2 linked regions of the Paraneptunicella aestuarii genome follow. The protein of the gene in region 1 binds, or shares a complex with, the protein of each later gene. Links are inferred from orthologs where the notes say so. Each region holds a gene or a part of one and is shown on either strand. Other genes may lie near its edges.

Region 1 (10,127 bases):
ACCTGAATAACTCTTGCCGACATCACTAGAACGATTAGATAAGAGTTTTACATTTACAGCCTGGTTCATATCAGCTCCCCAACGGATTAGGTTGCCCTGGATTTCCAGGGACAATAGCAACCATACCCAGAGGTAAAAGGGTAATACTTCGATTTCCCATCAAAAATACTATCCAGCACCCCTTCAACAATCCCATTCTCATTTGGCAAACAAACGCCACCTTCAGAATAAGGGCCAAAGTAATTCATCTTCCCAGAGGCCTGCACTACAGCAACGGCGGGTGTCGCTGGTGGCTCTATTTCCAAAGCCAATTTCTCATATGCGACAAATTCAACCCGTTCGTAAGGTAACACATTCAACCATTGTTCCAAATATGCTTCATAGTGCTCGTGCGAACTTACCACGAAAAAAACTGTATTTTCTGAATAATTTGTAATCAAAGATCGAACATGCTCACTATTGGCCTGATCGCAGGTACAATCAGGGTTCCAAAAGTGAAAAACATAGGCTTTACTGGAATCAAGACCTGAGTATGAAGATAAATACGTATTAAGGGCTTGTGAAAACTCTCCACCTTCGAAAAAGACCTGCATTTGCTGCTCATTCTGATAAAACAAGCGCAAATCTTTTCCTTGGAAAAGAAACATTGCAACGCTGGTACCCAGCACCCAAAAAGTGAATAAAATCAATATGGATGCGGGTACTTTCGACTCCGAGTCAACTTGTGTTGCACTCATAATCACCAGCCCAAAAAGAAATTAAGAAAACAATATTAGCCTAACATCAACCAATTAGTATTCCTTCTCAATAACTTCCTTTCTATGCGTCGCTAAATATCTGGGGGTTTCTTCAGGTTTAACCTTGTGTACAAACCCTCTTCTCATCTCATGATAACTTTCATCTTCGCCAAAGAAATTAATTCGCATATTTGCAAGTTCTTCGTCACGATACTCAGAAAGAGGCTTAACACGAGAGTCTTTCGCCAGCTCATCCGCTTTATTTTCCAGATAACGGATCAAATGCTTATCGTTAGCTTTCTTCTCAGCGATTCTCACGATTTGATCATGGAAAGAAGAAGGATTGTGCTCATCCTGATAAATAACATCATCCAGCAAGCCGATTTGTTTGGCACGCTCCGCACTAATAGGCAAACAATCATCTGTCAGCTTTTTAGCCATATGCTTACCAACGCGCTTGGGAAGCAAATAAGTCCAATATTCAGAACCATATAGCCCGCCCATCGATTTGTAGTGAGGATTCAAAATAACACCTTCACGAGCAATAACCTGATCGGCACCTAATGCCATCATGACGCCACCTGCACCTGCACTACCATGCATTGCAGAAAGCACATATTTATTCGTGGTATTGATCAAAGCTTCCACAAAACTGTTGATAGCATTGATATTGCGCCAGGATTCATCAGCCGGGTCGTCTGCAGCTTCAATCACATTGAGGTGAATACCGTTCGACCAGTAATCACGTCCGCCCATCAATACGATCACTTTCGCGTCTTGACGTTTGCGAACCTCATTGAAAGCCTGGGTTAAACGCTCACACTGATCGGTAGACATAGCGCCGTTGTAGAATTCGAAGTACAAATAGGCCACATTGTTGTGTTCTCTGTACCAAATTTCTTTATAGGTCAAAGCCGTTCCGGCATAGAGCAAGTCAATGTTCGATTCAGGAACATCTTTAATCTCGTCACCCAATACCTGTGCGGCAGGCAATTTAAAGTAGTTTCCGTAAAGATCGTTTTTCTTCTTAAGGTGGGTAATCCACACGGCACCATCAACCGTAGCACGACAAATAGCACCAAAACGTTTCGCCAGAATTTTCCCAGGAGGCCCTACCATTGAACCTTCACGATGGGCGCCAAAAAGAAAATATTGATTTCCATTGATGGTATCCAGCACACCCGGAGCACCGTCAGAGCATCGGATCTTGCGCAAAATGTCATCTGCGCTATCAAACTGCCAGTTGATTGTGCGTCTGGACTGAGGCATAGGCGGTCTGAATTTGCCTTTTACGTCTCGGCGAGAATAGTCAAGCGGCTCAGGTTCGTACAAACCGTTCTCAAAACGTTTAACGACCAAGTGCATCACTTTCATGGCAGTGTTTGCCAAGTCATCACGATAAATACTGCTCTTACTGCCTTTACGCAACGCAAATTCACCCGTCGCCCAAATAGGGCCGGAATCCACTTCATCAGCAGCTTGAACCGCTGTTACCCCCCAATATGGCAACTCTTCATACAGAGCCCAATCAAGAGAAGCAGACCCTCGATCACCTTTAATCCCGGGATGCACAATAATGCAAGGTACTTCCGTCCAAATATCCTTGGGAATAATGAACTTCAGCATAGGGCACAGGATTAAATCAGGTTTAAACAGCCGAATTCCTTCTCGCAAGGTTTCATTACTTATAGCCAGTTCAATGCTTACTTCGTGTCCACGTTCCGAAAGTTCAACATGTGCTCGCTGAGTCAAACTATTATAGCTAGAGCTAAGTAACAATATTTTCATCTTCGTATACCTGTCATTACAGAAACTGATTGCCGCCCTATCCACAAGTGCTACGTGCGTCGTGCGTATCCCTTCAGCCCCGCATAACCGCGTCGCAGAGCGAACAACATAGGTAAGATGTATTAAGCACGGCAGACTCTAAGAAGGGTCAAATTATTGCTCACCAAATATTCATTTGTACAGACTTTTATTACAACTTAACAGAATAGCCTTAAAACCTAAGGCTCAGCCCCTCGGTACAGCATGACCTGCATATAATTTCTTTATGGAATAGGGACTTATATTTCCAGAGAAAAAGTGACACATGCAAACCAATTATATTTTTACCTTTGTTACACTTTAATATCTTTGAAAAAAATTCACATATATAAAGGCAAAATTTAAAGGTAGCCTAACAAATGTGAAAAGCAATTTTTCCAAAAAGAATAACAATAACCCAAAAGGAAGCCGGTTAAATTAATGGCATACTGAATTCAACGTTAAGAAATGCAGAATTGAGTGAAAAGATCAGTAAAACCGAGCGGCTATGTAAAATTATTTTCCACCATAACTCATTATGACTTTATAGAACAGTGCAAATCTTAAAAATAGAAAATCCATTGAATTGAAACAGATATACTTTTCGTTACACTCAAGCACAAAAGTCGTAAGACGATTCCGCAATATGCCAGCCACGAAAGAACAACTTAGCGTTTTATTCCGAAGTGAGTTCGCTCAAGACAACATCGTTATTAAGATGTTTGCACAATGGGAGCGACAATCCGTCATAGAATACCTGACAGAGTGTTAACGGTTTCAGATCCTGTACTGATGTCTACCGCAGATGCGGCCTTATGCGTTGCGATAAGATAATGCGAGAACCAGGCTTGGTAGCAATGGCTGTAACAACCAGTCTGAATCTTAACTTCTTGAGTAAACCTTTTTCAAACAAGGACTTATCGGTATATGCAAACTCATTAAGCTGGGAAAAACACTGGCGGTAGGTGAAGTCTATTCACCCCAACTCGGGATAAGTTGTGGTGATAAAGACAGTTAACCCATTGTTATAAATAGAGTTATTGGGAAATGTTCAAAAACGAACATTTAGAATACTTTGAGATGAGGTATTTTTTAGTAAATTTAACAAAGAAGTCGCTAAAAATAGCCATATCAAAACACTTACTTATCCCGAGTTGGGGTTATTTATACTCGAAAGGAGATAATAATGTTGTTGCTCACGCTGTAGAAACTTATTCACTATCTCCAGCATGAGCATAAAATACAGGTTATTTGTAATGGTCGGTACTGTAGTACAAAGGTTTCATTGCACCACACAGGGTTAACTTGCTGACTAATTCACCCTCAGGCGGCACAGCGGAAGACGCTGTAATGTCGGTAACACAACTGACATCTTGATAAAACAAAATCAGCTGATCATAGCTTGGAGGTAGTTGGATTTGATGCACCAATAAACGCTCTTTACTGTCCAGAATGATCGAATCATATTTGTGTTGTGGACTTGAGGGTTGTAATGATTCTTTTGTAATTTCCCGACTATAAAGCTGCTTTTCAAACTCAACCGGCATTCCCTTATAGGTTAATACTCCGCCCTTGTCATAATGCCCCATGTAAACATCCAGTTTTATGGAAACTCTTTCCCCTCTCATTAGGCGTTGAATATTAAAAGGCTCTGTTTTAACAGTCACCAAATCAGCATCTCTCACCATATAAATTAATGAGGGTTCTACTGCTTTCAGTTTATAAACCAACTGCACATTTCCCGGCTTGCTATAGGTAGGAATATTGGATGCATAAATAGTGTAACCGCCATTCACCAGGATCAGATTGTGTACCCCCATATAAGAAGGATCTAATGGCGGCGGCACATTCTCCTCTTTAGCTTGAACAAAAGTGCTTAACAAAAAAAGCAGCATCAAAGACAAAAATTTAAATTTAACTAACATAATACCTGTTCGATATGGTTTATTAGCCCAAAATGATACCCAATAGAGTAACCATCGTAGAATCTTCCTAAACGTTACTAAATTTACCAGTATTTTAAAAGTTTACTTATTGCACGTTGAGCATAAATAGCAATAACAATTAGGTCGGACAAGAATGCAGATTTCATACCCTGTGCTATAACTTTTAAAGCAGATCAATATCAGAAATAACCAAAGCATAAGGCTTATTGGCAGCCATCATTTCAAGCGCTTCTGCGCCGCTACTGGCGACATCAAAATGAAAGAGCTTCCTTAAATTACGTTGATAAGAGTTCAGAATATTAACTTCATCATCAACCAGTAAAATTCGCTCTTTCATCACCCGATACCAGAAGTGTTTTATTAGTGGAAATCAGAGCGAATAACAGGGTTAAAGCGCTCTACCTTAATACTGTAGATGCTGATAGTGAGTTTTGCGAAAAGAAATGCTGCAAAAATGGCGGGGCAAAAACAACAAAGGCGCTCGTTGAGCGCCTTTGTCTAAGATGCAATTATCAATTACTCGATAATTTTAGATACAACACCTGCACCTACTGTACGACCACCTTCACGGATTGCGAAGCGAAGACCTTCGTCCATCGCGATTGGCGCAATCAATTCAACTGTGAATTTCAGGTTGTCACCTGGCATTACCATTTCTACGCCTTCTGGCAATTCTACTGCACCCGTTACGTCTGTTGTACGGAAGTAGAACTGTGGACGGTAACCTTTGAAGAATGGAGTGTGACGACCACCTTCATCTTTACCCAATACGTATACTTCTGCTTCAAACTTGGTGTGAGGCTTGATTGAATTTGGCTTACACAATACTTGGCCACGTTCTACTTCATCACGCTTGGTACCACGAAGAAGAACACCTACGTTCTCACCCGCACGACCTTCGTCTAGAAGCTTACGGAACATCTCTACACCTGTACAAGTAGTTGTAGTCGTTTCTTTGATACCTACGATCTGAACTTCTTCACCTACTTTTACGATACCTTGCTCTACACGACCTGTTACTACTGTACCACGGCCTGAGATTGAGAATACGTCTTCGATTGGCAAAATGAACGGCTTGTCAATGGCACGCTCTGGCTCTGGAATGTAAGAATCCAATGCTTCGCCCAATTCGATGATTTTTTTCCCACTCAGCATCACCTTCCAACGCTTTCAACGCTGAACCTTTGATTACTGGCAAGTCGTCGCCTGGGAATTCGTATTCGTTTAGAAGTTCACGAACTTCCATTTCTACCAATTCCAACAACTCTTCATCGTCAACCATGTCACATTTGTTCATGAATACGATGATGTAAGGTACGCCTACCTGGCGACCCAACAAGATGTGCTCACGTGTTTGTGGCATTGGGCCATCAGTAGCAGCTACTACTAGAATCGCGCCGTCCATCTGAGCTGCACCAGTGATCATGTTTTTAACATAGTCAGCGTGTCCAGGGCAGTCTACGTGTGCGTAGTGGCGAGATGGAGTGTCGTATTCTACGTGTGAAGTAGAAATGGTGATACCACGCTCACGCTCTTCTGGTGCATTGTCGATTTGATCGAATGCTTTCGCGCTACCACCGTAGGTTTTTGCCAATACAGTAGTGATCGCTGCTGTCAAAGTAGTCTTACCGTGGTCAACGTGGCCGATTGTACCTACGTTTACGTGCGGTTTCGTACGTTCAAACTTTTCTTTTGCCATTGTTCTCTTTTCCCAAATAAAATTTAAAAATCAGTCAGCAACTTGGGATTGCTAACTAAAAGATAAGTAAAATGCTACATTCTCGATTCAATGATTGCCTTGGCAACATTGTTCGGTGCCTCTGCATAGTTCAGAAACTCCATAGAATATGAAGCTCTGCCCTGTGTTGCAGAACGCAAATCAGTGGCATAACCAAACATTTCAGACAATGGGACTTTGGCGCGAATAATCTTAATTCCGGCCACCCCGTCTTCCATACCTTCAATCATTCCACGGCGGCGGTTCAAATCACCAACCACATCACCCATCCAATCTTCAGGTGTTGTTACTTCTACCTTCATGATGGGTTCTAACAACACAGGAGATGCTTGACTGGCACCTTGCTTGAAGCCCATGGAACCGGCAATTTTAAACGCCATTTCCGATGAGTCCACATCGTGGTAAGAACCATCGTATAACGCGACTTTAACGTCAAGTACCGGGTAGCCTGCAAGCACACCGTTTTGCATTTGTTCCTGTATACCTTTGTCAACAGCAGGAATGTATTCTCTAGGAACAACACCACCTACAATCTCGTTAACAAATTCATATCCGGCGCCTTCTTCCTGGGGTTCGATTCTTAGCCATACATGACCATATTGACCGCGCCCACCAGATTGACGCACGAACTTACCTTCCACTTCCACAGATTTGCGAATTGTCTCGCGGTATGAAACCTGAGGTTTACCCACGTTACATTCCACCTTGAATTCACGCTTCATACGATCCACGATGATATCCAAGTGTAGCTCACCCATACCAGAAATGATGGTTTGCCCCGACTCTTCATCGGTGTGGACTCTGAAAGAAGGATCTTCAGCCGCTAATTTACCTAATGCAACACCCATTTTATCCTGGTCTGCTTGAGACTTAGGCTCAACAGCCACAGAAATGACAGGCTCAGGAAACTCCATTCTTTCCAAAGTAATAATATGCTCTGGATCGCATAGGGTATCTCCGGTTGTTACATCTTTTAAGCCGATAGCAGCAGCGATGTCTCCTGCGCGAACTTCTTTTAGTTCTTCACGATCTTTAGCATGCATTTGCACGATTCGACCAAAGCGCTCTTTCTTCTCTTTCACCGAGTTATAGACAGCGTCACCAGAATTAACAACGCCAGAATAACAACGGAAGAAAGTCAAAGTACCAACGAATGGGTCTGTCGCAATTTTAAATGCCAAGGCAGAAAACGGCGCTTTGTCATCCGCAGGACGCTCAGCCTCTGTTTCATCCTTGTCATTCAACACACCTTTAATCGGCGGAATATCTGTAGGAGCAGGTAAAAATTCTACAACCGCGTCCAGAACGGCTTGAACACCTTTGTTCTTGAACGCTGAACCACATGTCGCCAATACGATTTCGTTATTCAAAGTACGAATACGTAGACCTTGTCGAATTTCCGCTTCGCTCAATTCACCTTCTTCAAGGTATTTATTCATGAGTTCATCGTTTGCTTCCGCAGCAGCTTCGATCATTTCGATACGTAGCTCTTCTGCATCATCAAGCAATTCAGCTGGAATATCTTCATAAGAGAAGGTCATTCCCTGGTCTTCATCATTCCAGTTAATGGCTTTCATCTTAATAAGGTCAATAACGCCCTTAAAGTTTTCTTCCGCTCCAATATTCAAATGAATAGGAACACAGTTTGCACCGAGGCGCTTACGGATTTGATTCACAACACGTTTAAAATCCGCACCCGCACGATCCATCTTGTTGATGAAAACCAAACGAGGAACGTTATATTTATCGGCTTGACGCCATACAGTTTCAGATTGTGGCTCAACACCAGATGAGCCACAGAAGACAACTACAGCACCGTCTAATACCCGTAACGAACGTTCAACTTCAATGGTGAAGTCTACGTGTCCTGGAGTATCAATGATATTGATACGGTGTTGATCAAACTGACTTTGCATCCCTTGCCAAAAGCAAGTGGTTGCCGCAGAAGTAATGGTAATACCACGTTCCTGCTCTTGTTCCATCCAGTCCATAGTGGCTGCGCCATCATGAACTTCACCGATCTTGTGTGAAAGACCCGTGTAAAACAACACACGTTCAGTCGTGGTCGTTTTACCCGCATCTACGTGAGCACAAATCCCAATATTACGATAGCGTTCTATAGGGGTAGTACGTGCCATAGTTTCCTCTCAAATAGCTTACGAATAATCTTAAGCAGATGACTACCAGCGATAGTGAGCGAATGCTTTGTTCGCTTCAGCCATGCGGTGAACATCTTCACGTTTCTTAACAGCAGTACCTTTGTTTTCTGCTGCATCCAGCATTTCTGCTGCCAAACGATGTGCCATTGATTTTTCGCCACGCTTACGTGCAGCGTCTACCATCCAGCGCATACCCAATGCATTACGACGAACTGGGCGTACTTCAACAGGAACCTGATAGGTAGAACCACCAACACGACGAGATTTAACCTCGACAGATGGACGAATGTTATCTAGCGCTTCTTCAAAAACAACCAAGTGGTCTTTGCCTGATTTCTCAGCAGCAATTTCCAAAGCACCGTAAACGATTTTCTCAGATGTGGATTTTTTGCCGTCTAACATGACAACATTAATAAACTTGGCAAGCAATTGTGATCCGAACTTAGGATCAGGTAGGATTTTACGTTGTCCTACGACTCTTCTTCTAGGCATCTTAATTCTCCGAAAATTTTCAGGTATTACCCAAAACAGTTAATGTTTATTGTTTGGCCTTACTAACGGAGAACCGTTAAGACTTGGGCCTTTTCGCCCCATATTTGGAACGTGCTTGTTTGCGATCTTTAACACCTGCGCAGTCAAGCGTTCCGCGAACAGTGTGATAACGTACACCTGGCAGGTCTTTAACACGACCACCACGAATAAGAACAACACTGTGCTCTTGCAGGTTGTGACCTTCACCACCGATGTATGAACTTACTTCAAAGCCATTCGTTAAACGAACACGGCATACTTTACGTAGTGCAGAGTTTGGCTTCTTTGGAGTGGTTGTATATACGCGAGTACACACACCACGACGTTGTGGGCAAGCTTGCAATGCAGCAACGTTGCTTGGAACAACCTTGTTGCGGCGCGGCTTACGCACTAACTGGTTAACTGTTGCCATTAAATTAGCTCCTAATTACAACATATTTTTCAAGACGGAAGCGCTGCGAACAACACTTCAAACAAAAAATCCACAATAGCCCCATAATTGGGGTCGCGGAATTCTAAAGACCTAAGCAGGGACTGTCAACAATTTGGGGGATTTTCAGGCAGATTAAGCGATTCTAGAGGGCTAATAATCGATAACGAGTGTAAAGCTAGAGTCACTATTCAGAGAAAGAGGGTCAAACCTCTGAATCAGCGCTGTAGAAAATAGAAACCCCGGTCTTGCGATCGGGGTTTAAAAAATCTGGAAAGCTCAAAGAGTTTCCCTAACGGGTATTATTCTTCAATAGAAGGCATATCCGTTGAAACTTCCGCATTTAACGCTTCCGTCAACGCCTGTTCTGCTTCTTCAGCCGATACAGACAACTCTTCTTCCATACCTGACATACGCTTTTGAGCACGACGTTTATGGTATGACAAACCTGTACCTGCCGGAATCAAGCGACCAACAATAACGTTTTCTTTCAGACCACGAAGATCGTCACGCTTACCTTGAACAGCAGCTTCTGTTAGTACGCGAGTTGTTTCCTGGAACGACGCAGCAGAAATAAATGATTCAGTTGAAAGCGAGGCTTTAGTAATACCCAGCAATTGAACCTCATATTCCGCAGGCATCTTGCCTTGTTTTTCCAACTCACGGTTAGCAATGCTAACGTCAGAAACTTCACACTGTTCACCTTCAAGGAACATACTGTCACCAGGATGAGTAATAACGCACTTACGCAACATTTGGCGAATAACAACCTCAATGTGC
Region 2 (9,977 bases), 600 kb from region 1 along the record:
AAAAGGCGTAACTAAACACGTAGGTTTTATTGGTTTGGATAAAGCCTATCTGGATGAAAATGATGTCATCACCTCCTCGTTGGATATGATTAATGGAGCTTCTTTCGGCAGTCTGGAATTAGCAGAAGGTAGCCAGTTGGAAATGCATCCGTTACTGCATTCATCAGAATATAGCACTCACACTAATGCCATGGTGTATGCCATGACTCGCGACCCTGATCAGTTAATGGATCAAATGACGAGTACCGAAGGCGAAATGGTTTTGGGAGCGCGTTTTCAGGGCAACGCCAAATCGGCATTTGATAAAGCCTTGGCTGGTAATGAGCAAGGCGGTATGGACTATATCGCTGAAGCGAACATCAATGTTGTTGTGATTGCTGATACTGACGTTCTGGCAGACCGTTTTTGGGTTAGTCAGGCTAACTTCTTCGGTCAAACGGTGTTTACGCCTTTTGCCGATAATGGCGCTTTGCTGACTAATGCGGTGGAGAACATGGCGGGGAGCGATTCTCTCATTAGCATTCGTAGCCGAGGCACTTATGCGCGCCCATTTACCAAGGTGCAAGAGTTAACGGCTGTGGCGGAAATGAAGTTTATGGATCAAGAAAAAATTCTTGAGCAACAGCTGAATGAAACCGAAGCGGAACTTAGCAAATTGCAGTCACAGCAAATGGAAAGTGGTGCGTTAACACTGAGCAAAGAGCAGGAAGAGGCGATTAAGGAATTTAACGAGAAGCGTATTGAGATTCGTAAAGAGTTGCGTGAAGTGCGCCATCAATTGGACAAGGATATTGAAAGTTTGGGGAGTCGCCTGAAATTTCTGAATATCGCTTTGATGCCAATATTATTGGTGCTGATGTTAGCGTTTGTGATGCGTTCATTGCGTACTCGATACAAGTCGTAGATTGCAGGAGGGAAAATGAATAAACATGTTTTACCCTTATTGGGATTAGTCACTATCGCCGTGATTTTAGGCGTGCTGTTTACGCCTTCAGGTAAGGTGACAGAAACCTCTAAAGGCAAGATGTTTCCTGATATTCAGGAACAAGCAGCGCAAGTGAGTCATTTTCTGATAAAAAATGCCGATGGTATTTTGCTTGATGCCAAGCGTGAAATAACGTCAAACGGCACTCAGTGGATTGCAAGCAATTATCATGGCTATCCCGTATCTCAGGAAAAGTTGAGTGCTTTGCTTGAGCAATTGGTTTCTGCACAAAAAGTGGAACCTAAAACCAGTAAGGCAGACAAGTATGCACGATTGGGCGTAGAGCCATTGGAAGCCGAAGATGCCCAATCGGTGCTGTTGCAAGTTCAGTCTGGCTCAGGTGCAGATACTAATATTGTTGATCTGTTAGTGGGAAATGCCAGTACGGGCGGCAGTTATGTGCGGGTGAATGGTAATACTCAATCCTGGCTTATCGACCAAATCATTACCTTACCAGACAGCCAAATGGATTGGCTGTTACAGCCGATTTTGGATGTGGCTCCTGAGCAGGTGAAGTCGCTTACACTAGAGGATGGTGGAGCAAATAAAGGACATGGCTGGACAGTATCCAAAAACATGTCAGAAGATGATAACTACCAATTGGAAAATATGCCAGAAGGCCGTGAACTTCGTTATAGCTCGATTTTAAACAGCACGGTAAGCAGTTTGGTGGAATTACAGTTTGATGATTTATCGGCCATTGATGAAAGCATTTGGCAGGATGTGAATACTATTAAATCATTAAAACTGAGCACTTTTGATGAGCGTGAAATTCGTGTCCGTATGCGCAATGTTGAAGATAAAACCTGGATACGTTTTGATATGGATGGTAATGCTTCTGGTGTTGCTCCTGATACTGCTCCATCACCTTATTGGACGCAATGGCAATACCAAATCACGTCGTTTGCTGCGAATCAGTTTGATAAAACAGTGGAAGACTTTTTGTCTGAGCCTGTTGAGGAAAATGAAGCTGCGGTAAGTGATGTTGAAGCTAATAGTGAAAGTGCTGAAAACACCAATTAGCCCCTAATTTTGGAGCTTGTTATCTGAATTTACGAAAAATGTTAAAAAGGCGCTGATTTCAGCGCCTTTTTTAAATGGAAAATTGAAGCTGTGAATATGTTAAGAATGGTACTTAACGTAAGCTTCCAATGTATTTTCAATCAAACTGGCTACTGTCATGGGGCCAACGCCGCCCGGCACAGGAGAAATCCAGCCTGCACGTTCATGAGCCGTTGCGAATTCAACATCACCGGTTAATCCCCCGTCTTCGGTACGGTTTATACCTACATCAATCACGATTGAGCCTTCTTTAATCCAGGAGCCAGGAATAAATTCCGCTTTACCGACAGCGACAACTAATAAGTCTGCGCGTTCAATATGGCTTTGCAGATCTTTGGTGAATTTGTGGCAAATTGTGGTTGTACAGCCAGCCAACAAAAGCTCCAACGCCATTGGGCGTCCAACAATATTGGATGAACCTACCACAACCGCGTCCAAGCCTTTTACCGGGCGACTGGTTGATTCAATCAGGGTCATGATGCCTTTGGGTGTGCAAGGGCGAAGTGCTGGCATACGTTGCGCCAGACGACCAATATTGTAGGGGTGAAAACCGTCAACATCTTTGGTTGGGTGTATGCGCTCAAGGATCTCACTGGGATCCAGTCCCGCAGGTAGTGGAAGTTGAACCAGGATGCCGTCAATTTCAGGGTCGTCATTTAAATCATCGACCAAGGTCAGCAGCTGCTTTTGTGTGGTGTCAGCAGGTAAATCGTAAGAGCGCTCCAGAAATCCAACTTCTTCACAGGCTTTACGCTTGTTTTGTACATATACCTGTGACGCTGGATCATTGCCAACAACAACAACGGCAAGTCCAGGGCGTCGTTTACCTGAACGAACAATAGACATTACCTGCAGCGCAACGCGCTCTCGAATGTGTTTTGCTATTTCTTTTCCGTCGATAATTTGTGCGGTCATATTTTCTTTGCCGTGGCTGTCATGTAGACGGGCATTTTCTCACGAAGTGAGGAATTTTGGCAAACTCTGAGAGAATTAAATAGTGTATTAAAAGATACTTATAATACTGTTTGCGGAAACAGTGGGCAGCTTATGCAAGCTGCCCACTGTGCTAAGTGGAAATGAATCTTCCGCTAGCTTACTTTTGCGCCTGTTTATGCATCGCTTGAGCCAAAGCCGAAGCTCTGTACAGAGCAGTATTGTTTTTTGTTGTCAGAGTTAAATACGGCTTTCATTCTGTCTACAGTGTTAGCAGTATCTCCGTCGGTTCCAAGGTGGATATCCTGACGGCAAGTTGAGTCGCCATGGAATTTATGTTCAATGGTGTCTGAATCTTGTTCGGCATTCTTAAAAAATGTATGGACACTGGCCATTACTGTGCCAGCCATTGCTGCTTCAGCGCCCGTATCTTCAAAGAATTTTAACGCAGCTTTGATTCCTTTTAAAATGTCGGAAACAGCAGAATCCAATAGCTTCATCAGTTTCCCGCCATCCTGAATCAGGTAGTAAATACCGTCATCCTCTGCGCAGCGCCACGCTACATTCCAATGGCTTCTATGGCTTGGATTAACTACAAGATCGTAATACTTATCACCTTGATTGAATAAACCGTCCATTGGCTGGATTTCTATGTTGCCACCTTCAGGTAATGATAGAGTATTTCCCAAGCTGTTTTTCGCTGAAAATAAAACTGTTTTTTCGTTGTAGCGATTTTTGTTTGGATCACTGCCAGTATACTGAAAATGATGAACAATCAGCTCTTGAATTGGAAATCTTGCGTGGTTAGCGATTCGTACGGTTCTGGTTTCATTAGACATTGATTTATTCCTTTTAATTTTGGATATGGTTAAAAACAAATGTGCTGTATTGGGGATGAGTATGGCTCGTTCAGACATTCTGAATTTCGTTTCATGCCTCATCAGCGACGAGCATAGTAGCAACCGGAATGCGTGTGACATATTTCAGGTTATTTCACCTAAAGGTGAGTATTAGAACGTGAAACAGATGAGTTTGACTTGATTCGAGAGCTGATTTTCCACGCATAAACATGTGCAAAGCTGTAGGGGGACTACCTGTTGAGGTAAATCTGAATATGGCGCTAAATCAGAATGAAATTCGTCTCTTTTGACGTAAAAAACAGCAGTCAAAACAAGATGCAAAAAAAGTGTTTGACGACATAGAACCAAATCAGTAATATCCGCCCCCCGTAGCCACTGAGGAATTTAGTGGCAGGAAAAAGTCGGTGAGTAGCGCAGTTTGGTAGCGCACTTGGTTTGGGTCCAAGGGGTCGCAGGTTCAAATCCTGTCTCACCGACCACTTTTTCCTACGTTAGTATTTGAATGTATCGGTCGAAATGTTGTGATAATTTTTATAACAACATTGAGCACAGCAGGATAGCCGTTGTTTGAGTAAAGTAAGTTATTCAGTCAAAGGTTTTATACTCGGCTCATTTTGATGCGTCCGTAGCTCAGCTGGATAGAGCAACGGCCTTCTAAGCCGTGGGTCGCAGGTTCGAATCCTGCCGGACGCGCCATTTACATTCAAGGCTTATGGATTAAGCCGATAGTCCCAGTGGTGGGCGTAGCTCAGTTGGTAGAGCCCCGGATTGTGATTCCGGTTGTCGTGGGTTCAAGCCCCATCGTCCACCCCATTTTCTCTCTTCTCTAATTATTCCTTTTATTCCCTTTTTATTTCTAATTTCCTCTTTATTTCTATGTCTTGTGGCGCGTGGCTTTTAGCTGTTTTTCCACTCTTTTGCATTTTATTTAAATTGATATGCTTATCCTGCATTTTATCCCTCGACTCCTTGTATTGCTATCGGTATACTACTGCGTCTTTTTTGTCATGTAATGTGACCAGCTTCCCAAATAGACAGCATTGAGGTTACCGAATCCGCCACAAAACGTTGGCAATTGGTATGGGACTGGAAACAATGTTTAGAGTGCTGCGGCACGAAAGTTGAGGTAAAAGAATGCAAGTTTCAGTAGAGGCAAATGAAGGTCTAGAACGCCGCCTTACTATTACTGTTCCAGCAGATACTATCGATTCTGCTGTTAAATCCAGATTGCAACAGTTGGCCAAGACCCAGCGTATTAATGGTTTCCGTCCTGGTAAAGTCCCTGTTTCTGTTATTCAAAAGCGTTACGGTAAAGCTGTTCGCCAGGAAATCGCTGGTGAAGTTATGCAGCGTAATTTCTTTGAAGCTGTGACTAAGGAAAAGCTTTCTCCTGCAGGCATGCCTTCTTTCGAGCTTAAGAAAGACGAAGATGGTCATGATTTGGAATTCGTTGCTGCTTTTGAAATTTACCCAGAAATTGAAGTGAAAGATCTGGATAAAATCAAAATCGAAAAGCCTGTTGTAGAAATCAAAGACGAAAACCTTGAGAACATGCTGCAAACGTTGCGTAAGCAACATGCAAGCTGGATCGAGGCTGATCGCGCTGCTAAGGAAGACGATAAAGTCACTATCGACTTCGTTGGTACTATTGATGGCGAAGAATTTGATGGCGGTAAGGCTGAAAACTTCGCTCTGGAAATGGGCAAAGGCCGAATGATTCCTGGCTTTGAAGAGCCAATCGTTGGTAAGAAAGCGGGTGATGAGTTTGTTGCCGACGTAAACTTCCCTGAAGATTACCATGCAGAGCAATTGAAAGGTAAAGCGGCACAATTCGCAATTACTTTGAAGAAAGTAGAAGAATTGGAATTGCCTGAATTGAACGATGAGTTTGCTAAAACTTTCGGTATCGAAGACGGCGATTTAAACAAATTGCGTGATGAAGTTAAGCGCAACATGCAGCGCGAATTGGACAATACTTTGAAAGCACAAGTTAAAGAGCAAGTGCTTGCTGGTTTGGTTGAAACTAACCCTGTTGATTTGCCTGCCGCATTGGTTAAGCAAGAAATTGACTCTTTGCGCCGTCAATCAATGCAACGTTTCGGTCAAGGTATGACTGGTAATATGCCTGAATTGCCAGATGAGTTGTTCGAAGAAAATGCTCGTCGCCGTGTTTCTGTTGGTTTATTACTAGGTGAAGTCATCAAGTCTGAAGATTTGAAAGTTGATCAGGCTCGCGTTCAGTCCATGATTGAAACAACTGCTTCAGCTTATGAAGATCCGGCAGAAGTGATTGAATACTACAAGAGCAACAATGAATTGATGCAACAGATGCAGAATTTGGCTCTGGAAGATCAGGCGATTGACGCCGTTCTTGCCAAAGCTTCTGTAACTGAAGTGAATAAAGACTTTGACGAGATCATGAACAAACAAGCATAAAATGTTTGTATTGAATTGACTTTGTTATAGTCCTCCTGCTTAAATGCTCAGTACCTACTGAGCATTTTTTTATTTTAAGACATCAAAAATATGTTTAATCCTGTTCCCGAAGTACATAATGCCCTGGTTCCAATGGTTATTGAGCAAACCTCTAAAGGTGAGCGCTCTTATGACATTTACTCTCGTTTGTTGAAAGAGAATGTTGTGTTTTTGGTTGGGCAGGTTGAAGATCACATGGCCAATTTGATTGTGGCTCAACTGTTATTTCTTGAGGCTGAAAACCCGGAAAAAGACATCTTCCTTTACATTAATTCTCCCGGTGGCTCTGTAACCGCTGGAATGGCGATTTATGACACAATGAATTTTATCAAACCTGACGTGAGTACGGTTTGTATTGGTCAAGCTTGTAGTATGGGAGCCTTCCTTCTATCTGGTGGAGCTAAAGGGAAACGTTATTGCTTAAATAACTCTCGAGTGATGATCCACCAACCACTAAGTGGTTTCCAGGGGCAGGCGTCTGATATTGAAATTCACGCCAAGGAAACATTGGCAATTAAAGAAAAATTGAACAGACTTTTGGCTGAACACACTGGTCGTGATTACGAGCAAGTTATCAAAGATACAGATCGCGACAACTTCCTAAGCGCTGAAGCTGCCAAAGAATATGGTTTGATCGATCAGGTTTTGTTCAATCGAATGGATGCCCATAACAAGGCTTAATTTAGCCTTGTCGAAAGAACATCGTTGGTATCTGAACCAACTGCAAACTAACCTGTATTGGTAGCAAACATTTTTCAATTAAAAGTGCTTGTGAGTTAGCTACTTACATACTATACCAAAACAAGTCGGTTTAATTTTCGAAGCAGTTAGAGCATCATAGAGTGCTTGGTTATTTTGTCTTTGATAAATAGTCAGATGCCCATATGTTTAGGAGAATGGCCTGTTTTTGATGTTAAGGCGATTCGAACCATGCAGAGGTGTGTATTAAATGAGTGAGCAACAAAGTGGAGACGGCGATAGCAAATTATTGTATTGCTCCTTCTGTGGCAAAAGCCAACACGAAGTACGCAAACTAATCGCTGGCCCTTCTGTTTTTATTTGTGATGAATGTGTCGAGTTATGTAACGACATCATTAGGGAAGAGATTAAAGAAATCTCACCCAGGAAAAAGGAAAACGCACTACCTAAGCCTACTGAAATTCATACCCATTTGGATGATTACGTCATTGGGCAAGATTACGCTAAAAAGGTATTGTCGGTTGCCGTTTATAACCACTATAAGCGCCTCCGCAATGGTGATACCCACAACGGTGTAGAGCTTGGCAAAAGTAACATTTTGCTGATTGGTCCTACCGGTTCGGGGAAAACACTATTGGCAGAAACTCTGGCTCGTTTGCTGGACGTTCCCTTTACTATGGCTGATGCAACTACGCTGACCGAAGCGGGTTATGTTGGTGAAGACGTAGAAAATATTATTCAGAAACTGCTACAAAAATGTGATTACGACGTCGAGAAAGCTCAGCGTGGTATCGTTTACATTGATGAAATCGACAAGATTTCACGTAAGTCGGATAATCCGTCTATTACCCGTGATGTGTCTGGTGAAGGTGTTCAACAAGCCTTGTTGAAACTGGTCGAAGGCACCATTGCTTCCGTTCCACCTCAAGGTGGTAGAAAACATCCTCAGCAAGAGTTTTTGCAAGTAGACACTTCTAAAATCCTGTTTATTTGCGGTGGTGCTTTTGCCGGGCTGGACAAGATTATTGAACAGCGTTCTCACACTGGTACTGGCATTGGATTTGGTGTCGAGGTCAAGAGCCAGGAGAACAAGAAAAGTTTGAGTAAGCTGTTCCAGCAGGTGGAACCGGAAGATTTGATCAAATATGGTTTGATTCCAGAGTTTATTGGTCGTTTGCCTGTTGTTACCAGTTTGGAAGAGCTTTCTGAAGATGCGTTAATTCGTATTCTTAAAGAACCTAAAAATGCATTAACCAAACAGTATGCAGCTTTATTTGCATTGGAGAATGTGGACTTGGAATTCCGTGATGATGCACTTCATGCGATTGCGCAACGAGCTATGGACAGAAAAACCGGTGCTCGTGGCTTACGCTCAATTGTTGAGGCAATATTGCTGGATACCATGTATGAATTACCTTCTATGGAAAATGTAAGCAAGGTTGTTGTCGATGAAACGGTGGTAAAAGGTGAATCAAAACCTATTCTTATTTACGACAACGTGACTGAGAAAAAAGCCGCTTCCGAGTAATAATGCAACTTTTAAAAAGAGGCCCTGAGGGCCTTTTTTTTAATTCTTCGGTAGAAATCGATTTACCAAATAAATGTTTGAAGTTTGTCTTGCCAACCCCATATTTAAACATTAAGTGAATCGAACCAAATTAAAGAGAGTGAAAATGAGTGAAGAAAAGCTAACCACTATCGAAATGCCGGTGTTAGCGTTGCGGGATGTTGTAGTTTATCCCCATATGGTCATTCCCTTATTTGTTGGACGGGAAATGTCTATCCGCTGTTTGGAAGCGGCTATGGATAAAGATAAGCAAATTTTCCTCGTAGCACAGAAAGATGCGGGTGTTGATGATCCGAAAACCGATGATATTTATACCGTTGGTACTATTGCTACTTTATTACAACTTTTAAAATTACCTGATGGTACGGTAAAGGTTCTGGTTGAAGGTAATCAACGAGGAAGTATCCAGGAATACGTTCAAACAGACGATTATTACATTGCCAATGTTGTGCGCAATGATGATATCGATTTGCCTGAAGCTGAGCAGGAAGTGATGATCCGCTCAGCGATTTCCCAGTTTGAAGGCTATGTCAAACTGAACAAGAAAGTGCCGCCTGAAGTATTGACTTCCTTAAATGGTATTGATGAAGCGGCGCGCTTGGCTGATACCATGGCTGCTCATATGCCATTGAAGCTGGCTGAAAAACAGAAAGTGCTGGAAATGACCAACGTCTCTGAACGATTGGAATACTTGATGGCTCTGATGGAAGGCGAAATCGACCTGTTGCAGGTTGAGAAGAAAATCCGTACTCGCGTTAAGAAGCAAATGGAAAAAAGCCAGCGTGAGTATTATCTGAATGAGCAGATGAAAGCGATCCAAAAGGAACTGGGTGAGCTGGATGATACGCCTGATGAATTTGAAGCATTAGCGAAGAAAATCGAAGATGCGAAAATGACCGACGATGCTATGGAAAAGGCAACGGCGGAATTGAATAAGTTAAAAATGATGTCGCCTATGTCGGCTGAGGCAACCGTCGTTCGAAGCTATATTGATTGGTTGGTGAATGTTCCATGGTTCAAACGTAGTAAGGTTAAGAAAGATCTTAATCTGGCTCAGGAAGTATTGGATGCCGATCATTATGGGTTGGAAAGAGTCAAAGAACGCATTATTGAATATCTTGCCGTTCAACAGCGTGTGAAAAAATTGAAAGGCCCCATTCTATGTTTGGTTGGGCCTCCTGGTGTAGGTAAAACCTCATTAGGTCAGTCCATTGCTAAAGCTACGGGTCGTAAATACATCCGTATGGCGTTGGGTGGCGTTCGTGATGAAGCTGAAATTCGCGGACATCGTCGTACCTATATTGGTTCATTGCCTGGCAAACTGATTCAGAAAATGGCTAAAGTTGGCGTCAAGAACCCATTATTCCTGTTAGATGAAATCGATAAGATGTCTTCG

Evidence for each region.
Region 2: the proteins of rpsG (region 1) and tig are in contact, whole or in part, in a crystal structure (PDB 3GTY), measured with the Thermotoga maritima proteins. The link is inferred for Paraneptunicella aestuarii from one-to-one orthologs. Residues at the interface, in WP_004081843.1 of Thermotoga maritima: Lys34, Lys52, Lys55, Glu59, Arg62, Gln63, Glu66, Asn67, Lys69, Val71, Arg95, Ala109, Lys110, Lys111, Gly112, Arg113, Pro114, Glu117, Glu121, Ile124, Ala125, Tyr127, Asn128, Asn129, Thr130, Gly131, Lys135, Asp139, Arg142, Met143; in WP_004081061.1 of Thermotoga maritima: Glu122, Val124, Val129, Leu130, Tyr133, Glu188, Gly259, Ile262, Tyr263, Glu266, Ser270, Glu273, Gln274, Glu277, Arg308, Gln311, Ile312, Ser315, Tyr316, Glu325, Arg329, Arg336, Leu363, Phe366, Trp367, Arg373, Leu377, Arg381, Leu384, Glu387.

What each region holds. Positions count from the first base shown.
Region 1 is NZ_CP074570.1:4,241,914-4,252,040, forward strand. The notes cover bases 7,144-10,127. They hold rpsG (30S ribosomal protein S7), read right to left. Parts: upstream 8,879-10,127; coding sequence 8,408-8,878; downstream 7,144-8,407. Other genes in these bases: fusA (elongation factor G), read right to left, coding at 7,144-8,365; rpsL (30S ribosomal protein S12), read right to left, coding at 8,955-9,329; rpoC (DNA-directed RNA polymerase subunit beta'), read right to left, coding at 9,650-10,127. Outside these bases: KIH87_RS16490 (methyl-accepting chemotaxis protein), read right to left, coding at 1-69; KIH87_RS16495 (DUF6436 domain-containing protein), read right to left, coding at 87-737; KIH87_RS16500 (hydrogenase maturation protein), read right to left, coding at 792-2,525; KIH87_RS16505 (hypothetical protein), read right to left, coding at 3,791-4,468; KIH87_RS16510 (response regulator), read right to left, coding at 4,653-4,826; more of fusA, read right to left, coding at 6,263-7,143.
Region 2 is NZ_CP074570.1:3,647,314-3,657,290, reverse strand. Bases 4,292-7,125 are described here. They hold tig (trigger factor), read left to right. Parts: upstream 4,292-4,974; coding sequence 4,975-6,276; downstream 6,277-7,125. Other genes in these bases: clpP (ATP-dependent Clp endopeptidase proteolytic subunit ClpP), read left to right, coding at 6,367-6,996. Outside these bases: KIH87_RS13945 (Gldg family protein), read left to right, coding at 1-904; KIH87_RS13940 (DUF4340 domain-containing protein), read left to right, coding at 920-2,008; bifunctional methylenetetrahydrofolate dehydrogenase/methenyltetrahydrofolate cyclohydrolase FolD, read right to left, coding at 2,108-2,962; KIH87_RS13930 (hypothetical protein), read right to left, coding at 3,157-3,819; ATP-dependent protease ATP-binding subunit ClpX, read left to right, coding at 7,265-8,542; lon (endopeptidase La), read left to right, coding at 8,688-9,977. UniProt on the Bacillus subtilis protein: Involved in protein export. Acts as a chaperone by maintaining the newly synthesized protein in an open conformation. Functions as a peptidyl-prolyl cis-trans isomerase.